2 regions of the Peribacillus sp. YIM B13472 genome follow, and region 2 is predicted to be linked to the other one. Evidence: a T-box and tRNA genes for the amino acid it is inferred to sense, from the RefSeq annotation. Region 2 holds a T-box; the other holds one or more tRNA genes.
The links. A T-box is a leader RNA that pairs with one kind of tRNA and senses whether it is charged. The one in region 2 lies ahead of glyQ (glycine--tRNA ligase subunit alpha), so its partner is inferred to be a tRNA-Gly.
Positions count from the first base shown of each region.

Region 1: it has a tRNA-Gly gene. The T-box ahead of glyQ (glycine--tRNA ligase subunit alpha) is inferred to sense a tRNA for this amino acid. The anticodon was not compared.

Region 1 is NZ_JBHZPG010000044.1:13,299-24,559, forward strand. Features, by position in the region: gene ACFX4I_RS23500 (class I SAM-dependent methyltransferase) at 1-721, opposite strand, end outside; gene ACFX4I_RS23505 (hypothetical protein) at 728-1,420, opposite strand; gene ACFX4I_RS23510 (radical SAM protein) at 1,444-2,904, opposite strand; gene ACFX4I_RS23515 (radical SAM protein) at 2,919-4,226, opposite strand; tRNA gene ACFX4I_RS23520 (tRNA-Gly) at 5,305-5,378, opposite strand; gene ACFX4I_RS23525 (YbjN domain-containing protein) at 5,569-5,982, opposite strand; gene ACFX4I_RS23530 (FUSC family protein) at 6,148-8,094, opposite strand; gene ACFX4I_RS23535 (NADP-dependent oxidoreductase) at 8,342-9,370, opposite strand; gene mgtE (magnesium transporter) at 9,867-11,225, opposite strand.
Region 2 is NZ_JBHZPG010000006.1:150,015-161,275, forward strand. Features, by position in the region: gene ccpN (transcriptional regulator CcpN) at 1-583, opposite strand, end outside; gene glyS (glycine--tRNA ligase subunit beta) at 746-2,815, opposite strand; gene glyQ (glycine--tRNA ligase subunit alpha) at 2,802-3,698, opposite strand; T-box leader at 3,798-3,974, opposite strand; gene recO (DNA repair protein RecO) at 4,033-4,785, opposite strand; gene ACFX4I_RS07250 (YqzL family protein) at 4,819-4,962, opposite strand; gene era (GTPase Era) at 5,062-5,991, opposite strand; gene ACFX4I_RS07260 (cytidine deaminase) at 5,984-6,382, opposite strand; gene ACFX4I_RS07265 (diacylglycerol kinase family protein) at 6,422-6,799, opposite strand; gene ybeY (rRNA maturation RNase YbeY) at 6,777-7,253, opposite strand; gene ACFX4I_RS07275 (HD family phosphohydrolase) at 7,250-9,415, opposite strand; gene ACFX4I_RS07280 (PhoH family protein) at 9,594-10,556, opposite strand; gene yqfD (sporulation protein YqfD) at 10,560-11,261, opposite strand, start outside.

The DNA.
Region 1 (11,261 bases), on a different contig from region 2:
TCTCGATCTTTTTAATACTCATTTCCTCCAAGTAATTCAATGGAGCATCATTCAATGCCCCTCGAATGGCATGTTCTGCCTCAATCCCTGAACTAGCTATTTCACACCAACGTTTTACCGGAACCCCTGTTTGAGATTCTGATTGATTCTTAATTATTTCAACATTCTTATAGTCGCTCTGATCAAATATGCGCTTCCAATCTTCGGCACTATAACTTTTAATGTGAGTGGGATCATGTAAAAGTTCTAGCTTATGATTAAATTTATCAATCCCATGATTATCATATCCAGCTAAATCTATAATGATTAGATGCCCTCCGGGATTTGTGATTCTATACATTTCACTAATGGCCTTTTGTATATCATTAAAATGGTGAGGTGCTAATCTGGAAATGACCAAATCAAACGTTTCATCAGGAATAGGCAATTCTTCTGCAAACCCATGAACAGTCTTGTAATTTGTGATTCCCTTTTTCTCTGCGGAAGATTTTGAAATATCCAGCATATTTTTCGATGGGTCAACAGCCGTTATATTAGTGCTGATATGACTGAAGGAAAGACCGAAATGTCCAGCTCCACAAGCTATATCACAAATGTTTTCAATATCCCAGTTTTCAATTTTCTCATGTGCCAATTTAATTGTTTGACTCATTTTATGAACTTCACTAGTTGAATATTGAGATGCAATTTTATCAAATCTCTCACTGCTAACATTCTTCATTTTACTCTACCTCCACTTTCCAATTTTTTTCAACCATTTATTTAGCAAAGATATAAAAAGGTCCACCGGCTTTTCTTGAGTTTCCTCTTTGATTGCTAGAGTATGTCCAAAACCTTCGAGAATGGTGCATGAAGCATTTTTTACACCTGCTTTTTCCAAGAATTTTAGTGATGTCTTAGAATAATCTTCAGGAGAGATTGGTAACAGATCTCCTTCTTCACCCATATATGCTATATAATCATGTGATCCATAGATTAAATGAATATTGTTAACCAGGCCATAATTAACCGGTTCACTCTCAATCACACATCCTATAAGTGCCGCCCCTGCATACGGTTTATTCAAATTATTTAAAACGATTTGACTGCCAAGTGACATGCCGATTACTACAATTCGTTCCCAACCAAATTTCTTAACTATGGACGAGTTCAAGCAATTTTTCAAGACTTTCTCACCTTCGGTAATATGTTCCATAGTAGCAGGGGCCTTCCTATCATTCCTTACTGGCATATCAGGCTGTAATAATCCATAACCTAGAGTGGGTAGTGCTGAAAAAAGAGAAGAATAAAACTCTAGTTCACCTTCTGCACCCTCTTCATCAAATTTCCCGAATTGCCCTGATGGTACAATTATGCATAGACCCTTTGCATTTTCAGGTATGCTCACTTTCATTCTTATTATTGTTGACTCAATATCCATTTGATGAACTTCCATGTAATCACCTAAAATCTACGACATAACGGCTCAGAATAAGAGCCAATTTTTTGGTGGAAATATACACTAATGATTTCCTCGTGTAACGCCTCCCCATTAACAGTCGGCAGGATTACATTCTCTACTTCATTTATTGAAACAAGTTCTTTTTGTTCTAATTCACTGAATATGGTTTGATACGGTTCGTCTTCTAACAAATCGACACCATACTGATTTCGAAAGCGCACTAAATCAATGGGTTGATTTGATTTAAAATTAAAGCCCAAAGCTGAGGCAACGGCTTCATGACCAAATAATATTCGACCGTAAGCTAGTGGAACATCACCATCATTTTTCATATGCTCAATATACTTTTTTATATCAGAAATATTATGCGTTTGAATAACTTGGTCACTTCCCCCGGTTAACCAGCCATATGCTCCTGGACCATATGCAATCATCGAATCATAACGCTGCCATTTATTCCGGGAAACCCTAGGTATATTACCTTCAGGATAAACATTCGGCTTACTCCACCACCCACAAGGACTAGGTTGATAGCCAAATTCCATAAATACTTTCAAGATTTCTTCCCGCATCTCATAAGTTTGAAGTAGAGTTGGGAATAGCCCCTTTTCTTCAATTTTTTCACGAACTGAAGGTATATTCCAAGCTGAACGATTACCTATTCCCATACTCTGCCTATCAGCGTTTCTCAATCGATAGATTGTTATAGTAGGCACACCTAACTCACACAAAATTTTAATATCAGCTGCAACTGACTTCGGCGTTTGATAAGGCAATCCGAACATAATATCCACATTAAATGGTTTACCTGTTCCAAGCAGTTTATGAATGGCATTAAGTGACATATTCCTATCATGTTTTCTTCCTACAAATTGATTCACTTCATTCTGCAGAGATTGGACACCAACGCTAAAACGATTGAAACCTATTTCTATTGCTTGCTCAAGTTCATCATTTTGATAGTTGTCCGGATTACCTTCAAGAGACAATTCACAATCATCACTCACATGATAATTTTCCCTAACATGACTTATTATCTTTTTTAAATGGGCAGGCCTTAACAAAGATGAAGTGCCGCCACCCATGTAAAATGATTCTATTTTAGCTCTACTTATCCATCCTACATTTTTCAAATAGCGGTTAGATTCTTCTATTAGTAATTCTGTCCATTGATCTAACACTTCAATTTGGTTACCATCTTCAGGTAATAGTTGTTTAACATAATTACAGAAATGACAGATATATGAACATATAGGTACATGAAAATATAAATGAGTGGGTTTCTCAGCACCATCATGTAAAAGATACTTTTGATAAACTTCCTCTTGAGTCAACTTTTCGCCATAATTTGCGGTAACATTTATGTTGTAATCATTTTTTTCGATTTGAAGTTCAGGATGCTTTTCCAATAATTTCCCCAAATTAAGTTCATTGCTTTCAGCTTCATTTAATTTTATAGACATTTAATAACCACCTTCTATAATGATTTTTTAGCCGTTAAAGTTAATTTGATATTATTGTTTTTTCTTTCATCCCAATATTCATTCGTTTTTAACATGAAATTCTTAATGTATTCTGTAGCTCCACAACCTTTTTCATTATTTGAAACATTTTTAGCAAGAGGAGGGCACCTAAACTGACACCAAATTCCTTCTTTATATACTTCACAGCTTGTACAAGATTCATAGTCGTTGAACGTTATTGAACGAAAGCCTGAAAAACCGCGATCCCATACATCTTTAAAGCTGCTTTCTTGTATATTTCCCCCTGCATATAATTTACCTGCCATACAATTACTGCAAGGATATACATCTCCCGCACTGTTGATATATACGAATGACCTTCCGCATTTTTCTTGACCTGTAGCTTCCTCTAACCTTTGGCAAAAACTTATTGTTTGGACTGAATAAACTTCAGCAGCAGTTGAGTCCATAACTTCTTGGTTAATCAATACATCGTAATCTTCCGGTCCTTGACTAAAACGTTCCATACAACGCCTATAGATATTGAATACTCTGTCTATATCATCAATTTTTAATAACATATCCGGATGTAATAAAGCTCTTCCTACCGGATGGGTTTCTAACCATTGCGGCCTAGGATATTCATTATCTACACACCACTGAAAAATATCCTCTATATCATCTAAGTTTTGACTATGTACAGATACCGCTGTCCGTAATGTATGACCATATTTTTTCATCCATTCGAAGGCACGTTTAAGTTTTGGATAGTTCATCCCTCCCCTAATTGTTCTTTCAGGAACGGCAGTATCAAAACTGATAAAGAATGATGCACCTGGTTTGATCGCTGCCAGTATTTCATCTGTTATTAATAGACCATTAGTGAAAATCTGAGTCGAAAAAGGTTTTTCTAATGCATAGTTAATAATTTTTACAGCATCAGGATGTGAGAAAATTTCCCCGCCTGTCAGGAATAACTGCAAGACTCCCAGACTTTCGAATTCATCGATCAGGCTTAAAATTCTTTCAGTGGACATCTCGTTTGGTCTCTTAAAGGCTGAATCAGCATAACAGTGCTTACATCTTAAATTACACAGGTTGGTTGTTTCTATAAATGCAATAGCCGGAGCACTTAAATGAAATTCTTCCAATTTTACAAGAGGATCATAGATGATGTATGGTTCGAAATCAAAGTTGGCAATTTCCCCATTATTTATTCGAATTATTTCACTTTCAATATGCCTGTTTAAAAATTCCACTCTACCATCAGGAAGTAAAGCAACGATACCACCATCATTTATTTGATACGGAATTTTTTCCATTTATATTTCTCCTCTAATAAAATTCATATAAAGGACAGCTATATCCATAGCTGTCCTTTATATGAATAATTTTATTGTTGTGGCTTTTTAATTGCTTGCCCAGCACCGTTAGCAGCTAACACGATACCCTCTTTTGGTTTATCAAGATGAATTCGAGTCAAATCCTTAAATTCCATTCTCCTGTCACCTCCTCTTGATTTCAAAAATAATAATAACATTTTTTTGAAAATTTAGAAGATAAAGTTATCGACATTTTTTTACAGTTATTATTGATTTGAAATACCAAATAAAAGAATTGTTCACATGCTTACCCCTAGTCACTTACTGTAAAAATTTTAAATGCAGACGAGTCAGGAATTAAAAAACGATGGGTAATTTATAGCTTTTTAGCAATTGTTAATGGAACAGTATGACATGCACAGCTTTCTGACTTGGAGTTCTATATAATGATTTGGTCATGAGTCTTAATTCACAAAATGGATGTGTTTTATTATGAATCACGTATATCCTTTGTTTTGCCACTATAATGATTCCTTTTAAATAGAGACGGAAAGGGGCATTAAGGCTCCCTGCTGAAGAAGACTAAAATGGCGGGGTGGAAAGCAAAAAAGCATACACCTGTCCAAATTGATTCTACTAATGTAGGTAATCACTTTTGAACAAGTGTATGCTTTATAAAATTAGTACCATTTTTTTAGGCTGGGAGGTATCTTAAAAAATGCATTATTTTAAGTTCATTCATTATACTAGTGCTCCAGTTCATCAGAAACACGACCTTTGTTACGGTAGAAGTAATCAAGACATTCGTATTATTAATATCCATTCATCGGTTCCCAATTCTTCAATCTCTACACCAAATTTAGTATCGAAATTGGAACAGATAGCTATGCAATGGTTATCTTTGGCCATATTAATCCTCATCCCGTCCTATCAATTCGTTAAAATCTAGGTAAAAAGAGATAGACATGGCATTTGGACAATAAAAAAATCCCACTGTAAACAGTAGAATTCTTGTAATAATATTTAAACGCAAAGCTTCGTTCTCCAGGTAACGAAACCCTACGTTATGAGTATGTATTGGAGCGGGTGAAGGGAATCGAACCCTCATCATCAGCTTGGAAGGCTGAGGTTTTACCACTAAACTACACCCGCATATTCTTGTAGAAGTTTGTCGAATTACCAATCAACAAAATTAATTATATAGTTTAATGTGAAAAAATGCAATAGTTCTTTTAAAAAAATTTAATAATTAATGTATTGTAACGTTAATATATTCATTCATTCTAGTAGAGATGTTAAAAAGTCCCCTGATTCAGAGAACTTTTTCATCCTTTATGATGATTTAAGACCAAATGACTTCCATTAACCGCGGATAAACCTGCTGTGCCGTTTCAAGCAGCATGATTAACTTCCTGAACGCCAGATCCGGTACGATATCCCCCTCAATGGAGTATGAATACCGAATGGAAATGGTTCCATTTTCTTCATACAGCTTGGAATACCTAAAATTAGCATTATATTCATTCAACAGTGTATGTACATCCTGTTTCTTTTCAGGATTCTTCAATTCGGCGACATTAAAGCAAAATAAGTCCGCCACATTTTCATCTTGATTGAAAGCAAATACTAAAAGGACCTTCCAACCGTCCTTTAACTTTTGTTCAGCTCTAAAAAAGGTGGTGCCATCTTCATTCAACTCATTCATATAGATTTTCTCACTAGTTAAAAAATCACGAAATTTAGCAACGTTTGACATGGTTCATCACCTTTCTGTTTGTAAGTACATTTTATAATGAAAACCGGCATTTTTACAGACTTTTCTATAATCCTGCCAATTTCATCCTTTAACAGAGGCGAAGAAATCCTTTTTTAATTGAATGGGAGTCAAATATGAACTCCCTTATTAGAATCAATAGATTGATTAGCCAGTTGCTTCCCCGCAAAACCGAAGCGCTTCTTGAAGGTCCAAAATTTCCTGGCGAATTTTTGAATATCCTTCAATTTCAGGCACTTCTTTATTAGTATGTGATCTACCTTTATCTGCCGCTATCGCCATGGTTTCGAAAACATACAGCATTTGTGCGAGCTTTCTCTCTGATAGTACTGGCCGTTCAGAGGATTTCAAGCTGGCATTTAAATAATAGCCCAACTGTTCTACCGAAAATATAACGGGCCAAATAGATTCCAGTCTAGCCTTGTTTTTGAATATCTCACCAAGCGATGCATTGTAGACCGTTAATAGATTCACCATATTCGTTTCCATTTTGTTCCTTTCGCTGCTTTCATCAATTGCAAGGTCATTATCTTTTTCTGAGAACGCCATCAATAATAACTGCCCCTGGCTTCGAATCGTTTTGGCCATCAAATGATTGAGAAGACTGGATGCAGAACGACTGCCAAGTAACAGCGCCCCAATAAGACCTATCAAGCTTCCAACGACGATATCGGTTATCCTTACAGTCGCAAAAAAACTGAAATCATAGCTTTGAGATGAATATTCCGCCATGATCAATGCTGAAGGAGTAAAAAACATCGCCGCCAATCCATAATTCCGAACGATGAAAAGCTCTGTAATGAATGTCAACAGTAAAATGATCAAAACGATGATGAACTCGTTATGAACGGCTGCTAGAATTAAACTTGCTAGCAGGAGTCCGATGACCGTCCCGAAAGTCCTTTGGACCGCCCGATGGAATGTGGCGATTATGGTCGAACCAGACATAACGGCCGCACAGGATAAGGGAATCCAGTACGAACGGTTAAAATCGGCGGAATAGGCGATGATGGCGGCAATGGTAAGGATTGTTCCATATCGAACGGATGAGAGGAAGACAATTGAATTCTTATCGAACGCCCCAAGAAAAATGGTTTTTAAAGAAGGCTTTGAGATGGTTGCTGCTTGATCGATTTTCTGGACAGGTTCATTCATGATGGCATCTGCATTATAAATCTTCATGAATAAATCTTCCACCTCTTCAGTCATTTGGTCAGGTTGAAGGATCTTTTTTTTATTCTTTTTTTTAGATGCAATGGAACAAGCCAGGGCACGAACGGATTGACCTAATTCTGGCGGCAGTACGATATTTTTGTTCAAGGAAATTTCCAGGGCATCCAGAAATATGGCATTCGCATGTTCATTCAATAGGAACAACCGTTTTAACTCATCTGAACTTCGGCTGTTTGAAAACCCGGCTAACAGTGTATTTTCAGCGTGTTTCATCGCCAATACCGTTCCCTGTCTTGCTTTATTGAATTTCTCGGTGCCAATGGAATCAAAGAATGCCCCCAATTCTCTGTACACCTTTTCCACCGCAAGCGATTCTGGTCCATGCGGGTTGAAAAACCAGCCTAACATACAGATTATCCAAGATAGTGCCCCACCCATTAAAACGAGGCCCCCACGCAATGGGGCCAGACTTTGATCAACGGGCATACCTGTCGCAAGTGCGAAACCCAGGACGAAGAATACCGCCGAAGGACCGGTAATCTTTAATGCACCAAATATAAAAAAAACACTTGCCCCGATGATTCCCATCATTATGGCTGTTCCCAATTGGTATGGAGCCAAAAGCGTCCCTAAAACTACAGATAAAGCAAGACCCACCATCACAAAGAAAATCTTTTTTGCTCTTTGGTGATACGGTTGGTTAAAAACGTATAAATAAGTGAAACCTCCTATCCCTGCCAGTAAACCGTACGCTAAATTTCCGAATAATAAGCCAATGAAAACAGGTAAGGCTGCAGCTATGCCTGCACTTAGTGCTTTCATCCATGGAAATGGATTCTTCTTTATTTCAAAAGCCTGTTTAAATGTCGCATGTATCGCATCTGATTTCAAAGATTCGGAAGGGTGCTTATTTTCACTCATTTTCAATTTATCCTTTCATTAATGATTCCATTGACTCTGCAGTGAAAGCTATGTCTGATGAGGTGACTTCTAATAATTAATATCCTTCATATGGGATCAAAAGATACCACTAAAGGTAATGAAGGATTGTATTTTAACTTGAAAGGAAAACGGCCTTTCCCCGATAATATCGAAAAAAGGCCGCTTTTATTATAAGCTGCTCAAAAATCACAACAAAGGACCTTCCTCAGCTTTATTTCCATATAACTTATATTTGAGCGTATTTAGGTTCCGCAACTTTTACAAGCTGTTTACCGAGGTTCGTTCCTTTAAACAAACCTAAAAATGCATCAGGTGTGTTTTCGAATCCTTCAATAATCGTTTCCTCATACTTCAGCTTTCCTTCTTGAAGCCACTTACCTAAATCAGTAGCACCCTCTTGGAATCTAGCGGCATAATTTCCAACTGTGAAACCTTTCATAAGTGCACTCGTTTTGATCATCGCCGATTGCAGACGCGGTCCTAGATCTTTCCCTTCTGCATTATATGAGGAAATCGCTCCGCATAATGGAATTCGGGCATTCGCATTCAAAAGGGTGAAAACAGCATCGGACACCTCGCCGCCCACATTATCGAAATAAACATCGACTCCATCGGGAACAGCATTAGCTAAATCTGTCTTAAAACTATCTCTTTTATAATTTACGGCTCCATCAAATCCGAGCTCCTTCGTTAAGTACTCAAGTTTTTCATCTGAACCAGCGATGCCAACAACCTTCGCACCTTTAATCTTAGCAATTTGTCCGACTACTGAACCAACTGCCCCAGCCGCTCCTGAAACCACTACAGTTTCACCTTCTTGAGGTTTACCAATATCAAGCAAGCCAAAGTAAGCAGTTAAACCGGTCATTCCAAGAATCCCTAAATGAGTTGTGACCGGAGCCACCTTGGGATCAATCACGCGGATTTCCTTTTCGGTGACAACTGTGTATTCTGCCCAGTCGATATTCCCAACGACGACATCCCCTTGTTTGAAGGAATTCGATTTGGACTCCACAACTTCAGCTACCACTCCACCCGTGATAACCTTATTCAATTCAAATGGAGCAATATATGATTTGGTATCTTGCATTCTGCCACGCATGTATGGATCGACAGATAAATATAGTGTACGTACTAAAATTTCATTATCCTTTGGTGTGGGAACTTGAGCCTCAACAAAGTTAAAATCCCCTTTCGAAGGCATACCTTTTGGACGGTTTGCCAGGGTGATCATTTGTTGTTTGGTTTGTGTCATCATTGTTCCTCCTTGGTTTTGAATACGTAATTTCGAAAAGAAGCGTATCACTGATGAAGTTCATAGGTCAAAGAATATGATTGGCTATTGCTTCCATAACACTCTTTATGTAGCCTTCCCTGAAAATCCTAAACTTGCTACGACCTATTATGTCCCATGTTTTTCATTCATATAAAGGTAATCATGAAATGGCTTTGTTACCTTCAATGTTCATTTTAAGAATAAATAATGTACGTAGACTTCTTCCATATACGGTTCGCTTCCTGGAGAATTTAACGGCCTTTCCCCAATTTGGATACCGAGAAAAGGCCGAAGCTTGATATACACTATTTTTTGGTCTGTTTGGCAAATGTTCAAGCTCAGCAGCTACTTTTTTTCTTCTTATATATTCCCGATTTAAAACGTCGGCCTGGACAGTTTGTACCGAAATCATTGAGACTATGTTCGCCCTTGAAAAATCTTTGCAAGCGTATGTGAACTTGGTTTTAATGATAGTCTACATCAATTTTGAAATAAACATCGTTGCAATTCCAAAGTAAATAAGTAACGAAAGTATATCATTCAGTGTTGTAATTAGCGGACCAGAAGCAACTGCAGGATCGATGTTTAATTTATATAATATCAAAGGAATAATGGTCCCAGCTAATGTCCCGATAATCAGGGTCATCACTAACGAACTTCCAACCACTAATCCCAGAACGGGATTTCCCTGCCAAACATAAGCTATGATGGAAATTAATATTCCACAGGTAATACCTATTATCAATCCAACTTTCAGTTCCCGTATAATAAGTCTGGTTACGACACCTTTATCCGTATCACTAGTGATTAGGCCTCTTACAACAACAGCTAAAGATTGAGTACCTGTATTTCCAGTCATCCCTGCGATCATCGGCATAAAGAAAGCAAGTGCAACAACTTTGGACAATGTTTCTTCAAAACCGCTTATTATAGTTCCGGACACTAAGCCGATAAATAAAAGTAAAATAAGCCAGGGTAGCCGACGATATGCGGCCACGTGCGCCTTCGTGTCAAAGTCTATAGCTTTACCGGAAGCCGATAATTTTTCAATATCTTCATTCGCTTCCTTAATGACAACATCAATAATATCATCGACGGTTACAATTCCTAATAACTCATGATTTTTTTCAACTACAGGAATTGCTAAAAAATCATATCGCTCAATAACACGAGCTACCTCTTCTTGGTCTTCATAAGCAGATACGGAGATAACCCGGCTATACATAATATCTTGAATTTTTTCAGATTCATCATTTATTATTAAATCCCGATATGACACAACACCTACTAATTTTTTATCATTATCTATTACATAAAGATAGTTGATCGTTTCCGAAAACTCCGCAAAGATTTTCAGCTTTTCAACTGATTCTCGAACCGTATAGTGTTGGGGTATCCATACAAAACGGTTTGTCATTATTCGCCCGGCCGTTTCAGGGGGATAATTCATGATATTTTGAACGATTTTTGATTCTTCTTGTTTCATACCTGAAAGAAGTTCTTCAATTTTTCCAGGGGATAGGTCTTCTAACAATGAAGCTAGGTCATCATTATCCATTAGGTCCATTACATGGCCGGATTTCTCTATTCCTAATTTACTAAGGATTTTTAATTGATGTACTTTTTCAACTTCTTGAATCAGTTCAGCGATTTGTTCTGAATCAAGTAATAACAAGAAACGTGTATGGTGTTTTTCTGGAAGCCCCTCAAAAATTCGCGCAATGTCATATGGTTGGAGTTCTTCTAATATTGCTTGAAATTCTTTCTTTTTTCCTTCTTTTAATACTTTTATGATTTGTAAAGTTATTTGATCTTCCGTCAGGATTTTTATCATTTCGTCACTCACTCCTTTTTAGGGGAGCCAAAAAAT
Region 2 (11,261 bases):
TCCTTCCAATTACTTCATAGCCTTTTTCTGTGTCTTTGACGACCGGTAATGAGTCGATTTGTTTATCAATCAATTTTTTGGCCACATCAATCAAAAGGTCTTCTTTTGAACACATTGTAATATTGGGCATCCTAGTCATGATGATATTGACTGGAATGGAGTTAAGCTCTTGTTTCCCAATACTAGCACGCAACAAGTCTTTCCTTGATAAGACACCAACAAGCAATGCATGCTTATCGACGACGAACATTGTTCCGACATCTTCTAAAAACATCATGACTATTGCATCATATACGGAAATGCCCTCGTCAACAACGACAGGTATCGATTGGTAGTCTCGTACATAAAGATGGTTGAGGCTATCTGTCAAAAGCTGAGTCCCAGACCTGCCTGTATAGAAATACCCCACTCGGGGCCTGGCATCAAGAAAACCTGCCATCGTTAAAATCGCTAAATCTGGACGAAGTGTCGCCCTGGTAAGGTTCAATCTATCCGCAATATGTTCTCCAGTAATCGGTCCGTTTTCTTTTACGATTTGTAAAATTAGTTCCTGACGCTTATTCAATTGGATTATAATCACCACCCCACTGCTTTCGCAGAGTAAAGTAACAAAAGTTATTCATTTAATAATTATATACTAAATTATTTAATTAGGGCATTTTTGTCCTATTTAATGACCATTTATCTTTTTAAGAAATCGGAAACCCTTATTTAAAGTGTTTCCGATTTCCATACATCCTTTCGATCATGTAAGGATGATTTTATTCATGGCAGCAAAACCTGCAACCAAATCACTGATTTCCTTCATTAAGGATAAACGGTTATTGCGGATTGCTTCATCCTCTGCCATGACCATTGTATTCTCGAAATATGACTCTATTTCCGTTTGAAGCGAAACAAGCTGTTCAAACCGCTCATTCTCATCTTTAGATTCCATATAACGCATTGCAACTTTTTGATATTTTACGTATAACGCATTCTCTTGATCATTTTCAAAGGCACTAGGGTCGACTGTCACCTTATTGTCACATTTTACGGCAATGTTCATGACCCGGCTTAAAGCTTCCAGGCTTTCTTTAAAGTCAGCTTCGTCTTTTTTCGCATTCAAGACATGTGCACGTTCCACGATAGAGTGGATATAGCCGATCTCATTGAACAGAACTGCATCAATCAAATCGTAACGGATTTGCTGTTCTTGAAGCAGGTGTTTGACACGGGCTTTAAAGAATGTGAACATATCCGCTTTAACTTCTTCAAGATCACGTTTTAAGATGCCTTTTGATTCCAGTCCTTCAAGGCCTAAAACAATAAGCTCCTCTAAAGAAATATTCCATTTCTTCTCAGCTAGGATTTGGACGACCCCGCTCGCCTGCCTTCTTAATGCGTAAGGATCCTGGGAACCTGTCGGAATGACACCAATAGCGAAGAATGAAGACAAAGTATCAATTTTTTCAGCTAAACTCACAACCGCTCCAATGACTGAAGGCGGTACATTGTCATCCGCATGTCTTGGCATATAATGTTCATTGATAGCCGCGGCCACTTCTTTGGCTTCCCCTTTTAAGAGAGCATATTTTTCACCCATATACCCTTGCAATTCAGGGAATTCATAAACCATATGACTCACCAAATCGAACTTGGCAATTGCCGCTGTACGAAGCGCCATTTCTTTTTCCGCCTTTAAATTCAAAGCATCCGCAAGGGCACCGGTCACTGCAGTTACCCGGGCAGTTTTCTCGGCTAAGGTACCAATTTCTTCATGATAAACGATGCTGTCAAGCTTTTTCAAAGCATCCGAAATCTCTTTTTTCTGATCTTCTTGATAGAAGAATGCTGCATCCGATAAGCGGGCACGCAATACTTTTTCATTACCTTTAGAAACCTTATCCAAATGGCGGTCATCGCCGTTACGCACGGTTACAAAGTAAGCAAGCAGTTTCCCGTCCTTATCTTTAACAGGGAAATAACGTTGGTGTTCCTTCATTGATGTGATAAGTACCTCAGAAGGAAGCTCTAGGAATTCTTCTTCAAAATGTCCAAATAACACCGTTGGATACTCTACCAAATTATTGACTTCTTCAAGCAGATCTTCATCGACCGGGATGATCCAGCCTTTCTCCTGCTCAAGCTCTTTAATCTGATCCAATATAACTTGTCGGCGTTTATCTGGATCCGCCATTACAAATTGTTCTTTTAGCGTATCTTCATACCGTTCCGGCTGCTCGATGATTGCGCTATCGCCCAAGAAACGGTGTCCTTTTGTTTCACGGCCCGTTTCCACGTCAGCAATGCCAAATGGAACTATGTCATTGCCGAATAAGGCAATCAGCCATTTAATCGGACGGACGAAGCGGAGCTCCTGATTGGCCCAGCGCATATTTTTCGGGAACGTCATGCCGCTGATGATTTCAGCAAGCTCAGATAAAAGCTGAGCAGTTTGCTTTCCTTTTATGAATTTATTCACATGGGCATATTCCACACCCTTGAGTTCTTTAAAATAAATGTCCTCTGAAGTCATGCCTTGACCCCTGACGAATCCCAATGCGGCTTTAGACCAGTTGCCTTCACTGTCCAAAGCGATTTTCTTAGCCGGACCTTTTGCTTCTTCTTCGATATCCTTTTGGGATTCTTCCACGTCTTTCACCAATACGGCTAAACGTCTTGGTGTGGAAAAAGCTTCAACCGTTCCGAATTCAATCGCTTTTTCAGTTAGCCATTGCTGTACTTTATCTGACAACTGTTTCATTGATGCTGTCACAAAACGGGCAGGCAGCTCTTCCAATCCAATCTCCAATAACAAATCACGCTTGCTCATTTGTATTCTCCCCTTTCACTTTCAGGATCGGGAAGCCTAATTTTTCCCGCTCTTCATAGAAGGTTTTGGCAACCTTACGCGCTAAGTTACGGCACCGGGCAATATAACCCGTTCTTTCCGTCACCGAGATGGCTCCTTTGGCATCCAAAAGGTTAAATGTATGTGAACATTTCAAAACATAGTCATATGCAGGATGTACAAGTCCTTCTTCCATTTGGCGATGCGCTTCCTTTTCATACATCGTGAAAAGCTGAAACAGCATATCAAGGTCGGAGGTTTCGAACGTATATTTCGAATGTTCGTATTCCGGCTGACCAAATATATCCCGAACTGTGAATCCATCTGTCCATTCTAGGTCAAATACATTTTCCTTATCTTGAATGTAAGAGGCGAGACGTTCGATCCCGTATGTAATTTCCACGGAAACCGGCTTACACTCAAGGCCGCCCACTTGTTGGAAATATGTAAATTGAGTGATTTCCATTCCATCAAGCCACACTTCCCAACCTAGACCAGCACACCCTAGTGATGGATTTTCCCAGTTGTCCTCCACAAAGCGAATATCATGCTCAAGCGGATTTATCCCTAATGCGCGTAATGAATCCAAATATAACTCTTGGATATTGTCAGGCGAGGGCTTCATGATCACTTGGAACTGATGATGCTGATACAGTCGATTAGGGTTCTCGCCATAACGGCCGTCAGCAGGACGGCGGGAAGGCTCTACGTAAGCAACGCTCCATGGCTCCGGTCCAATCGCTCTCAGGAACGTGTATGGGCTCATCGTTCCTGCCCCTTTCTCGACATCATAAGCATTCATCAATATGCAGCCTTGTTCAGACCAATGCTTTTGTAACGTTAAAATCATATTTTGAATATTCATCGTACACCTCCAGGTTATTTAAAGCGGCTCTTTTTAAAATTAAAGGTCGGAACCCATTACATTTTGGCAAACAAAAAACTCCCGTCCCTATGCGAAATGCATAGGGACGAGAGTATACCCGCGGTTCCACCCTAATTGCCGTTAATAAAACGGCCTCTTTTCAAAGCTACATGCTCCGGAAACGCCCTTCCCTGTAAATCCATATCCCGGCTTCCACCGTCCCGGGTTCGCTTTTTATGGAGAATGACAGATACTCTTTTCCATCAACGCAATCTTCTTATTTTGATGATTAGAATTTTATACAAACTAGCATGGAATGTCAATAGGTCAAATCCTAAAACATATCTTTCATCGTATCAATCTGTTTCAGGAACTTTTTTGATTTCAAATGCAGACCGGAATATTCCTCATAATATGCATCGATGATCTTCTGAAGTTCTTTTTTCGTTTCAGGCTTAACGGAAATGTTTCCGAGCCTTGATAAATCGAAATAATAAAAGATTCGAAGCAATTTGACGGCTGCAGGTGAAATTTTATAATGATAAGGGTCTTTCCCCAGACAACGGTGACAGATAAAGCCCGCTTCCCGAAGCGAGAAAGAGAATTCCCCTTCCGTTTCACCACAAACAGCACACTGATTCAGCACTGGGTTAATCCCATTGACGGGCAGCATCTTCATTTCAAAAATGAATTTCAAAACCTCTGCGTCATATTCCTCGTTTATGTAATGCAATGTTTGCGAAAGCAATTCATACAAATATGGATTCGGTTTCTTATCCTCGACGCTTTTATCAAGCAATTCAACAATATATGAAGCATAAGCAGTGGCAAAAAGATCCTCCCTTATGAAACGGAGTGAATCGACCATTTCGCCTTGCTGAAGACTCCCGAGTCCGGTTGATGTGGTTACAAGAAAATACCCGGAGCAAAAAAGCTGTGTGACTGCAGAAAGCCTGCTGTTAGGTTTACTGGCTCCTCTAGCCATAACGCCAATTTTTCCTAGCTCGCGGGTATATATAGTAATGATTTTGTTATTTTCTCCATATGCAGTTCGCCTTATGACAATGCCCTCACATTTTTGGAGCATACCAAGACACCACCCATGCTCGCCAAGACTAACCTATGAAACAGGAAAATCAATTTCTGCTAGCTCATTATTCAATACCAAGTGTCTTTCCTGTCTCTCGACTTCTATCTCCTTAAACAGCAAATAGGTGTCCACATTACCTGTTTCAGTAAATAACTCCCAGGTAAAATCCAACATATAAAGCCCACCTTTCATTTTTAACTAGCAATATGAATATCCGACCATATGGTTAGCTTGACCGTTTTCCGAACTTTCATGACGCGTAAATTTTGTTAATTAATACTCGCTCTCATTGAAGCCATAATCGCGAAGCTGGCTTGCTTTGTTCCGCCAATCCTTCTGTACCTTCACCCATAGTTCCAAGAAAACTTTCGAGCCCAATAAGTTTTCGATATCCACTCTGGCACGGCTACCGACTTCTTTAAGCATTTTCCCTTGCTTTCCGATGACAATGCCTTTTTGTGAATCACGTTCGACAACGATCGTCGCCATGACATTAATGGTGTCACTGTTGTCCATTTTTTTAATTGAATCGATGACAACAGCCACTGAATGCGGAATTTCCTCACGTGTCAGATGCAGTACCTTCTCGCGGACCAATTCGGAAATGATAAAACGTTCCGGGTGGTCGGTCACTTGGTCAGCTGGATAAAACTGGGGACCTTCTGGCAGATGTTCCTTGATTTGTTCAAGCAGTGTATCAACATTATTCCCTTCAAGCGCAGAAATCGGAACGACCGCAGCAAAAGGGTAAAGCTTTTGGTATTTTTCAATGATCGGAAGTAAATCATCTGGATGCATCGCATCGATTTTGTTTACAACCAAGAAAACAGGCGTTTTTACGGATTGAAGTTTTTCGATGATAAACTCGTCACCGCGTCCGTATCCTTCAGTCGCATTGATCATGAAGAGAATCAAATCGACTTCCTTCAATGTATTCGTTGCCACTTTCATCATGAAGTCACCAAGCTTATGCTTTGGTTTATGAATGCCGGGTGTATCGATGAAAATCATTTGTGAATCGTTTTGCGTAAGTACACCCTGGACCTTATTTCTTGTAGTTTGCGGTTTATCGCTCATAATGGCGATCTTTTGACCGATGACCCGATTCAGAAATGTACTCTTTCCAACATTAGGTCGTCCAATAATCGAAATGAAACCTGATTTGTAACCTTTTACTTGTGTATCATCAAATAGTTTATCCATTTAAATCCTCCGGTGAAAAAGCTCCTGGAAGCAATTCCTGTACTGTTAGTTCTTTTATATCCCCATGTAAGTTGGTCAAAACGACCGGCATATCCTTTTCACACAGTTCCGAAATAACCTGCCTGCATGCCCCGCATGGGGAAACGGGACCATCGGTATCAGCCACGACTGCAAGTTTAGTGAATTTTTTATCGTTATGGGCATAAGCGCTGAATAAAGCTGTCCTTTCGGCGCAGTTACACATGCTGTATGCAGCATTTTCTATATTACAACCATGATAAACCTTTCCATCAGCGGTTAATAGGGCTGCCCCCACCTTAAATTTGGAGTAAGGCACATAAGCTTTATCCCTTGCTTTTTTAGCTTCCTCAATCAATTCTTTTGTATTCAATTCACATCTTCCTTTCAAATTGAGTACCATTTCGGCTACCTACAGGCCAAACTTGGGCAAAAAGATAATCAATCCAACTATTATAGAAAATATAGCATATATGAATACAGCTCCGGCTGCAATATCTTTTGCCTGCTTGGCAAGCGGATGGATTTGATCCGTTACGAGGTCCACTACCCTTTCGATCGCTGAATTAACGAGCTCCAACGTAATCGTACCGGCTATGGCCGCTAAAATGAAAAGCCACTCCATCCCATTCAATGAGAAGTAACAACCAAAGAATACGACGATTGCCGTTAACGCGAAATGTATCTTGATATTGCGTTCAGTCCGAACAGCCTCCAAAATTCCCTGACAGGCAAAAGAGAAACTTTTTAATAAAGGATACCTTTTTTTATCCTTCTCTTGAAAGTCCATATTCTTCCAAGATCTCCTTTTGTTTAGTGAACATCACTTTTTCATCTTCTTCATTCATGTGGTCGAATCCTAATAAATGCAGAAAACCATGCAGTGCTAAAAATCCAAGTTCCCGGTCAAATGAATGACCATATTCTTCAGCCTGTTCTTTCGTGCGTTCAATGGAAATGATGATATCCCCTAACATGCGGGGCATTTCCGCTCCGACAATTTCCACCTCATCTTCTCCCATTTCTTCAAGTGCAAAAGAAATGACATCTGTAGCTGAATCTTTATGTCGATATTCTTTATTGATTTCCCGAATCCTATCATTGTCTACAAATGTAACTGACAGCTCGGTGTCTTTTTCAATGTTTTCTTTTCTTGCCGCAAATTGCAGAATGCTTTCAACAAGCCGCTGAGCTTCCTCCGTTACTTCATTCGTTTCATCCATTAAATCGATAGCTAAAATCATTCTTTCACCTTCTGTCCTAATTTATCCGGCTCCGGATATTCAATCCTGGAGTGGAAGATACCATTCAGCGATTCACATAAGGAATGCTTCACGATACTCAATTCTCTCATAGTAATGTCACATTCATCAAATTGACCATCAGAAATCCTGTCCTGAATGATGAAACTTACCAGCTCTTCAATCTTATCCGGAGTTGGGTGCTTCATCGATCTCACTGCCGCTTCCACACTATCGGCTATGCCGATGACGGCTACTTCCTTCATTATCGCCCTCGGACCGGGATATCGGTAGGCCGCTTCGAGTGTGGCCTCATCCTGTTTTTTTGCCTTATGGTAGAAGAACTTCAATAAAGTGGTACCGTGATGCTGCTCTGCAATATCCACAATCTCTTTCGGGAATTTGTGACTGCGCAGCATCTCCCCGCCATCGACGGCATGGGCAATGATGATATCCCTGCTCGTTTCCGGCTGCAGCCGATCATGCGGGTTCTCTTCATTCATCTGATTTTCGATGAAGAAGTGCGGCCGCTTCGTTTTACCGATATCATGATAATAGCTGCCGACCCTTGCCAGCAATCCATTCGACCCGATGGCTTCACAAGCCGATTCCGCCAAATTGGCGACCATTACACTGTGATGATATGTCCCCGGTGCCTCAATCAAGATCCTCCGCAATAACGGATGATTGGGATTCGCGAGCTCGATAAGCTTAATCGATGATAAGATCCCGAAACCAGCCTCGAAAAACGGTAACAGGCCCATTGTCAAAACGGCTGAACCCACTCCAGAACCCATGGCAGCGGCAGCATAATACAAGTACTCCATTCTAGTATAATGGCTGTCCATAATAAAAATGAGCGAAAAAACAAATGCCATATTGATTAAAGCCAATAGCAGCCCCGCTACCAGCACCTTTGATTTGAAATTTGGCCTAGATAGAATGATGATTGCCGTCAATCCCCCGAAAATGATATAAAGCCCCATCGAGAAATCCAGATTTCCAGGTGTATCACCATTAAATATAATCGTACCATATGAACCTAACAATATGATCATTGCCACCGCTAACTTATCATTCAATAAAATCTTGATGAGCATGGCCGCCATGGCACCCGGAAAAATGTATTCCAAGTTCGAGTTTTTCAGGTCTGCCAGAATGCTGACCGTTTTCATGGTAGCCATTGAAAGGATAAAGACAAGACTGAAGATCAATAACTGATTGTACTTGTTATCCTTTTTGGAAATGGAATAGTAGAAATAGTAATAAAAAGCGGCAAAAGTCAGGAATATGAATAAGAGCAGGCCGATATACGGGTAAATGGTAGACTCCGTATTTAAGAAGCCTGCCAGTTCAAGCTGCCTATATACATCCCTGTCCACTAATTGATTTTCTTCAACGATGATTTGACCTTGAAGGATCCTGATCGGCTCCACGCTTTCAACCGCTTTCCTTCGCTGTTCCTCGGTTTTGTCCTTATCGAAAAATACATTCTGAATGATTGCCGTACGTGCAAGGGAAGTGGAGGCTTTTTTCATATCGCCGCTAATGCTCATATAACCCAATTCCTCTACAACCTTCTTCTTGGCATTTTCGACGTCACTTGCAGCGATTCGGGAGCTCATCACATTATTCACGGCTGTAATGGTTGAATCCTTCGCTATTTTCAACTCATCTTCATCCGCCTGCACTAATGCCTGGAAAACGGATTCCTCGATATTTTTATTCACTTCATCGGTCAATTTTTCTTTTAATATGGAAACTTTTTGAGCATCCGTCTTTACGAGCTCTTTTTTATCCTCATCTTCTTTATGATCTTCATCAGGGTCCGTTTCTTTATTCACCTCTATTGCTGAATCGAAAATGGATGAAATCAAATCGACTTTATTTTTGGCATATTCCTTTTTTAAAGAATAAACATCCGCCACCTGTTTTGAAATCTCTTCTTTTTCCTGTTCCGTCTTATAGGTATCTTCCACAGTCTTGGTTGAACGGATTGTTTGTTCCGCAGGCTTAAAAAGCTCTACCTGGACCCTTTCCGGCTTAACATTGGAGAACATTAACCCATACGCAAACAAACCGAGTATGATGAACAAAAGCACTTGAAAAAAGCGATGGACCAACAGCCCTTTTATTTGAGTGAAAAATTTCTGGATACGATTCAAGGAAGGTCCTCCTAAAAAAATGATGTTTATTATTCTAGATATGTAAAATCATAACAGTTTTTATGTGAATTTTCACCTTCGTATTGATAAATGAAGCTTCTTATCCACTTTTTCCCCATAAAGTTTGTCATTTAGACACATCACGAAAAATCCGCCGATTGAAATGGCGGATTTTTTCTTATGACTTCGCCTGCTCGTAAGCAGTAATGATTTTGGCGACAAGCGGATGTCTTACTACATCACTTTGTTCAAAATAAACAAAGGAAAGGCCTTTAACATTCTTCAAGATCTCTTCTACCCGGACTAGACCTGACTTCATACCTTTCGGAAGGTCAATCTGGGTCCGATCTCCCGTAATGACCATTTTCGATCCGAAACCAAGCCGGGTCAAGAACATCTTCATTTGGGCTTCCGTCGTATTCTGGGCTTCATCCAATATGACAAAGGCATCTTCAAGCGTACGGCCCCTCATATAAGCCAGAGGAGCTATTTCGATCGTTCCGCGCTCTATCATCCTTAGCGTCTGTTCCATCCCTAGGAGGTCATGGAGAGCGTCATACAGCGGCCGTAGATAAGGATCTACCTTTTCCTTCAGATCACCAGGCAGAAAACCAAGGCTTTCCCCTGCTTCGACGGCAGGCCGTGTCAGGATGATCCGTTTAACATGTCCATTTTTCAATGCATTGATGGCCATCACTACAGCAAGGTAGGTCTTCCCGGTTCCGGCAGGCCCAATTCCAAATACTAGATCCTGTTTCTTTATAGCCTGGATATAGTATCTTTGCCCGATGGTTTTGACTTTAATGGATTTCCCCTTAGCCGTTTTAGCGATTTCCTCATCATATAATTCACCGAAATACTCCAATGTGCCTTTTCTTGCCAATTCAATTGCATAAAGCACATCTCTGGAACTGATTGCAATTCCTTTTCTGACCACTGTCAATAATGCCTTGAGGATTTCCTCCCCCATCGTTACCCGCTCGATATCCCCGGCAACACTCACCGCTTCACCTCGGGTTATGACGGAAATGCCAAGCTCCTCTTCGAGCACTTTTACATTTGAATCTCCATTGCCCAATAATGCGATCGCTTCATTGGGTGATTCTATTTCGAGCTTAATTACTTTCACATCATCTGCCATTCGTTAGTCTCCTTGAATGATTGGCTGTCCAATCGCTATATCTTCAATAACTTGGTAATGTATAGATAATTTAACTTTACCATTCTCCATGCTTTCGTGCAAAATTTTTTCCTCGATGATTTCATCTTCCTCTTCTAAATGCTTTTTCAATTCCGCTTTAGCCATTTTCCTGCCTTCCTTCACCGCTTCTTTCTCCGTATAACTTCGTACAATATCATCCTTGCTCCTCAAAGTCTCTTGTTTATAGGAAATGGGAAGTTCCCATTGAAGAAAGTGGAAAGGCCTCACCGTCGTTTCTTTCTCCTGTTTTTCGTATCCCGGATCCTTGAAACCCCATACCGGAAGGGAAAAGCCCCCCATTTTCAAAAAGTGCCTGCTCGTTTCATCTCCGTTAAAAACAGAAAACTTGGTTTTTAACGGAACTTCCACTTTCGCTTTATACCACGTTTTCCCTTTTATTACTCCCTGCGCGGATACAATTTCCTGTTTATCCTCTTTTCCAATCAATCCTGAAACAAGAAGCTGTCCTTTTCCTACATAATCATTCACATTAACAATAGATTGTCCCTTTTCAACGAACATATCAGTGATGATCGCTTTTTTTGAAGCTACCAAATTTTGCGGAGATGTTTTCTCGACCTCTTTAGGCTGCCGTTTTTCTACAACCCGAAAATGGTATGTCGTTCCCTTTAGCTCTACCCCTAC